One region of the Bacillus sp. K7 genome, then DNA from elsewhere that is predicted to be linked to it. Evidence: riboswitches for the same ligand, from Rfam matches in the RefSeq annotation. Region 1 holds a riboswitch; the other holds the start of a gene.
What was found. Region 1 has a riboswitch for thiamine pyrophosphate ahead of tenA (thiaminase II). Riboswitches for the same ligand answer to the same signal wherever they lie in the genome.

Region 1 (3,248 bases):
GATATTTGGACCCTTTTCCAAGATCCGAAAATTTTGATCATGATTCCGCTTCTGCTTTTGGCGCTGTTAGTCAGCAAAATTATTCCCGTCCTGTACTTGAAGAAGTGGTATGATAACCGCACCATTTTGGCGTCTGGTTTTCTGCTGACGTCAACGCTTTCTCTCGTGATTGCCGCTGCGACAATCGGCCAGCAGCTTCACGTGATCAGCGCAAATATGTCAGGAGCGCTGACGTTAGTAGCCGTCATTGCCAGTATTTTTTCACCGGTCTTCTTTAAAAAATTATACAAACGGGAGGAGCAGCCGGAGGAGAAAAAGACCATTACGTTTATCGGCGCAAACCAAATGACATTGCCTGTTACTCTTGAACTGCCGGAAGAGGAGTATGACGTGCGTGTTGTGCATGTCTATCAAGAGAACGCGGAGGAAAAGCTGTCGGAATCAGTTTTTTCTGTTGAAGCGATTTCTGATTATGAACACGGGACGCTTGAATCACTCGGCATTTTTGATACGGATATCCTGGTTGTTGCGACCGGGAATGAAGACATGAATGCGGAGATTGCACTACTTGCAAAAGAAAAAGGAACAGAAAGAGTGATTGCCAGCGTCGGATCACCCGAAAATGAAGCAACTTTGAAGGAGCAGGGAATCAACATCTTTTCTATGCTGCTGTCGACAAAAACATTGCTTCGCGCGCTAATAGAAGCGCCTGGTGTTATGAAGCTGCTCACGAACGAAGAGTCTTCGCTGTATCAAATTAATATGGAAAACAGCACATACGACGGTGTGATTCTGCGGGAATTCCCTTTTACAGGCGATGTCATCTTTGTCAGGATTTTCAGAGGTGTGGACAGCATCGTTCCTCATGGGGATACAAGGCTGAAATTGGGTGACCGCTTAATTGTCACCGGATCTCGGGGGTATGTAACGGAACTTAAGAAATCGTTGGAAGGATAAACCTTGACCAAATAGGGATTCGTGTTAATATAGAGATGCAGAACAATTCAATATGTATTTGTATAACCACTAGGGGTGTCCTTCATAAGGGCTGAGATAAAAGTGTGACTTTTAGACCCTCATAACTTGAACAGGTTCAGACCTGCGTAGGGAAGTGGAGCGGTATTTGTGTTCGTTTACTATGCCAATTCCAAACCACTTTTCCTTGCGGGAAAGTGGTTTTTTTATTTATCAGACAGGGGGAATGACGTGTGAAATTTTCAGAAGAATGCCGCAGTGCAGCCGCAGAATGGTGGGAAGGGAGCTTTGTCCATCCGTTCGTTAAGGGAATCGGTGATGGAACGCTTCCGATTGACCGTTTTAAATACTACGTGCTCCAGGATTCTTATTATTTAACGCATTTTGCGAAGGTGCAATCGTTTGGCGCGGCTTATGCGAAGGACCTTTATACAACGGGACGGATGGCAAGCCACGCCCAAGGTACATATGAAGCGGAAATGGCGCTTCACCGCGAGTTTGCGGAGCTGTTGGACATCAGTGAGGAAGAGCGTAAGGCCTTTAAGCCATCTCCAACGGCGTACTCCTATACATCCCATATGTACCGTTCGGTTTTGAGCGGGAATTTTGCTGAGATCTTAGCAGCCCTATTGCCATGCTACTGGCTGTATTACGAGGTTGGCGAGAAATTGCTGACATGTGATCCGGGGCATCCGATTTATCAGAAGTGGATCAACACATACGGCGGTGACTGGTTCAGACAGCAGGTCGAAGAACAAATCAACCGCTTTGATGAGCTGGCGGAAAACAGCACGGAGGAAGTGCGTGCCAAGATGAAAGAGAATTTTGTTATTTCAAGCTTTTATGAGTATCAATTTTGGGGGATGGCCAATCGAAAAGAAGGCTGGTCCGACCGCGGCGTAAAAGAGGTGGAGGAACTTGGAGCTTCACGCCATAACTGATGACTGCAAGCCGGTTGAAGCGTTAGCGGAAGTCATCATAGCCATTCAGAATGAAGTGGATTGCATCCACATTCGGGAGCGGTCTAAATCTGCGGCTGACATTTTGAAATTGATTGAGCTTTTATCTGAAGGCGGTGTTGATAAGCGGAAATTGGTCATGAACGGACGAGTGGATATTGCGCTTTTTTCAACGATTCATCGTGTGCAGCTGCCGAGCAGCAGCTTTTCACCGAAGCAGGTCAGAGCCAGATTTCCGCACCTTCATATCGGGCGGTCGGTGCATTCACTGGAGGAAGCGATTCAAGCAGAAAAAGAAGATGCGGACTGTGTGTTGTTCGGCCATGTGTTTGAAACGGATTGTAAAAAGGGCCTTAAAGGCAGAGGCTTGTCTTTGCTGTCAACTATCAAGCAGCGGGTGTCCATCCCGGTTATTGCGATTGGCGGGATGGCACCGGGCAGATTAAGAGGCGTAAAACAAGCGGGGGCAGACGGGATTGCTGTCATGTCGGGAATTTTTTCTACCGCTGATCCTTTGGAAGCTGCCAGACAATATTCCCGTACGCTAAAGGAGATGCGCTATGAAAAGGCATTATGATGCAATTGTCATTGGAGGCGGGATTATCGGTTCCGCGATTGCTTATCATTTAGCAAAGGAAAACAAAACAATCGCCTTGTTTGAAAGCGGGACAATGGGCGGCAGAACAACAAGCGCTGCTGCCGGAATGCTGGGCGCCCATGCCGAGTGCGAGGAACGTGACGCGTTTTTTGATTTCGCCATGCACAGCCAGCGTCTGTACAAAGGTCTTGGGGAAGAGCTTTACACCATATCGGGTATTGATATCATGCAGCATAACGGCGGGATGTTTAAGCTTGCGTTTTCTGAAGAAGACGTGCTGCGGCTGAGGAAGATGGATGGCTTGGATTCTGTCAGCTGGCATACAAAAGAAGAAGTTTTAGAAAAAGAGCCTTATACGTCTGGTGACATTTTCGGGGCAGCCTTTATTCAAGATGATGTGCATGTTGAGCCTTATTTTGTTTGCAAGGCATATGCGAAAGCGGCAAAAGCGCTTGGGGCTGAGATTTTTGAGCATACGCCCGTCCTCAATGTGGAACGTGGCGGTGAAGCGCTGTCCATCGAAACGCCGAATGGCTATGTATGGGCGGATCATGTCGCGGTTGCCAGCGGGGTGTGGAGCGGAATGTTTTTTAAACAGCTTGGGCTGAATCACTCATTTTTCCCTGTAAAAGGGGAGTGCCTGTCTGTTTGGAATGATGAGATACCGCTGACAAAAACACTTTACCATGACCATTGCTATATCGTACCGAGAAAAA
Region 2 (3,248 bases), 270 kb from region 1:
ATTTTCTAGGTCGTCCTGTTAAGAAAATATGTAGCCTTGTCATGCTATAATGAATAACAAGTTTTGTCGGGGGTGGGATGATGAAACAGATTATTGCGATGGGCGGCGGGGGTTTTTCGATGGAACCGGACAATTTGTCTCTCGATCAATATATCATCAATCAAACGAAACGGAAGTCACCTCGCATTTGTTTTTTGCCGACGGCGAGCGGTGATTCACAAAACTATGTCCAGCGGTTTTATCATGCATTTCAAACAATGGACTGTGTACCGTCTCATCTATCCTTATTTAAGCCGCCATCAACAGATATACTTTCTTTTGTTATGGAACAGGACGTGATCTATGTTGGCGGGGGAAATACGCGGAATATGCTTGTGCTATGGAAGGAGTGGGGGCTGGATCTTATTCTCAGAGAGGCGTGGAAGAGCGGTGTGGTTTTAGCTGGATTAAGTGCCGGTGCGATGTGCTGGTTTGAAGAAGGGGTGACGGATTCAGCCGGGCCGCTGACAAGTATGAAAAGTTTAGGCTTTTTGCATGGAAGCTTTTGTCCTCATTATGACAGTGAGAAGGAGCGGCGGCCGATATTCCATCAGCTGATATGTAATGGTTTCTTGGGTGATGGTTATGCGGCGGATGATGGAGCGGCTCTCCATTTTATAAATGATCAGCTGTTTCAGACAGTGAGCTCAAGGCCGGGTGCAAAGGCATATCGGGTGACGGTGGTTGAACATGAAATCTTTGAAACCCCGCTGCCGGTAAAATATCTGGGGTGAATTAGCTGAATATGATCTATATTTCTCTTTTTTTTCGGGTTGGTTTTATGTTAAGATGAGTGCGAAATTAATAGTTACTGGGGGTGCCCGTTTTCGGGCTGAGAGAGAAGGTAAGCTTCTTAACCCTTTGGACCTGATCTGGTTCGTACCAGCGTGGGGAAGTAGAGAAATTGTTTTTATTATTGCCGTCCTGGGCGATAATATGTTTCTTTCTGACTGTAACCGGGTTCATTCTTTGAATCCGGTTTTTTGTGCTGGTAATGAGCTTGATTTTGTCCTTTCAAACGAAGAGAGGGGAAGGATCAGTGATGCAAAACGATTCAGTGCAGCAAGCCAACATTTCGATTATGTCGAGTTTTTCAGGGAGCAAGAAAGTATACGTGGAGGGTTCCTCTACGGACATCCAAGTGCCAATGAGGGAAATTGCCTTAAGTCCGACGACAGGAGCGTTCGGCGAAGAAGAAAACGCGCCTGTTCGTGTCTATGATACAAGCGGACCGTATACGGACCCTGAGGTGGCCATTCATATTCAAGAAGGATTAAGGCCGCTTCGCCAAAAATGGATCACGGAGCGCGGCGATGTTGAAGAATATGAAGGACGGGATGTCAAACCAGAAGATAACGGTTATAAAAAAGCAAATCCAAACGTAAGTTATCCGGGACTAAAGCGGAAACCGCTGCGGGCGAAAGCGGGCCAAAACGTCACGCAAATGCACTATGCCAAAAAAGGAATCATTACACCTGAGATGGAGTTTATCGCAATCCGCGAGCATGTGTCTCCCGAATTTGTCAGAGATGAGGTAGCAAGCGGCCGGGCGATCATTCCTTCAAATATTAATCATCCCGAGAGTGAACCGATGATTATCGGCCGGAATTTTCATGTGAAGATTAATGCGAATATTGGGAATTCGGCGGTTACGTCATCCATTGAAGAAGAAGTGGAAAAAATGACGTGGGCTATCCGCTGGGGAGCGGATACGATGATGGATCTATCTACCGGAAAAGATATTCATACGACGCGTGAATGGATTATCCGCAATTGCCCTGTGCCTGTAGGGACGGTTCCAATTTATCAGGCGCTTGAAAAAGTAAACGGCGTAGCGGAGGATCTAACGTGGGAGATTTATCGTGACACGCTGATCGAGCAGGCTGAACAGGGAGTGGATTATTTTACGATCCACGCGGGTGTTTTGCTGCGGTATGTGCCGTTAACAGCCAAACGGACGACGGGAATCGTATCACGCGGGGGAGCGATTATGGCACAATGGTGTCTGGCTCATCATCAGGAAAGCTTTCTCTATACCCATTTTGAAGAGATCTGTGAGATTATGAAAACGTATGACATTGCTTTTTCTCTGGGAGACGGGCTTCGACCCGGATCAATCGCTGACGCCAATGATGAAGCGCAGTTTGCTGAATTAGAGACACTTGGGGAGCTGACGCAAATTGCCTGGAAGCATGATGTTCAGGTGATGATTGAGGGACCTGGGCATGTGCCGATGCATAAAATCAAAGAGAACGTCGATAAACAAATGGACATCTGCAAAGAAGCGCCTTTTTACACCTTGGGGCCGCTGACAACAGATATAGCGCCGGGCTATGACCATATTACTTCAGCGATCGGAGCGGCAATGATCGGCTGGTATGGGACAGCAATGCTTTGTTATGTAACGCCGAAGGAGCATTTGGGGCTGCCAAACCGTGATGATGTTCGTGAAGGAGTCATTACATATAAAATTGCTGCGCACGCCGCAGACCTTGCAAAAGGGCATCCCGGAGCGCAAATACGTGATGACGCTTTATCGAAAGCTCGCTTTGAATTTCGCTGGCGAGATCAGTTTCATCTATCTCTTGATCCGGAAAGAGCGCTTGAATACCATGATGAGACCTTGCCGGCAGAAGGAGCGAAAACAGCTCATTTCTGTTCAATGTGCGGACCGAAGTTTTGCAGCATGAGAATTTCTCAGGATATCCGTGACTATGCGAAGGACAAAGAGCTGAGCGAATGGGATGCTATTGAAGAGGGGATGAAAGAAAAAGCCGAAGAATTTGTAAATCAAGGCAGCCAGCTTTACAAATAAAAGATTGACTGCGAACGTATTCTCTTTGGGCACCGAAGGCTCTTATCTTTTAGATAAGGGCTTTTTTGTTTGAAAGCAAACGATAGAGTGTGATGCTCATATGGAGGACATACGAAGTGCGCAAATAAAAAACCCGCTATGTACAGCGGGTTTTTGCAATTCTATTAATAATTTTATTTGATTTTTAATCCAAGACCTTCAGCTACGCGTGTTCCGTATTCAGGATCCGCTTTGTAGAAATGCTCGATTTGGCGAAGTTTGATTTCTTCAATTTCTACCGGCTTCATGGCGTTAACGATATTTTCAACAAGGCGGGCACGCTCATCCTCGCTCATTAAACGGTAGAGGTCACCGGCTTGTGTGTAGTGATCGTTGTGATCATAGCTTACGCTGT

Region 2: linked by a shared signal. The riboswitch ahead of thiC (phosphomethylpyrimidine synthase ThiC) and the one ahead of tenA (thiaminase II) in region 1 are both predicted to bind thiamine pyrophosphate.

Annotation. Positions count from the first base shown of each region.
Region 1 is NZ_CP096406.1:1,213,771-1,217,018, forward strand. Features, by position in the region: gene M1D98_RS06090 (monovalent cation:proton antiporter family protein) at 1-957, shown strand, start outside; TPP riboswitch at 1,019-1,127, shown strand; gene tenA (thiaminase II) at 1,209-1,916, shown strand; gene tenI (thiazole tautomerase TenI) at 1,894-2,511, shown strand; gene thiO (glycine oxidase ThiO) at 2,495-3,248, shown strand, end outside.
Region 2 is NZ_CP096406.1:945,134-948,381, forward strand. Features, by position in the region: gene M1D98_RS04720 (Type 1 glutamine amidotransferase-like domain-containing protein) at 81-773, shown strand; TPP riboswitch at 843-950, shown strand; gene thiC (phosphomethylpyrimidine synthase ThiC) at 1,082-2,854, shown strand; gene katA (catalase KatA) at 3,028-3,248, opposite strand, start outside.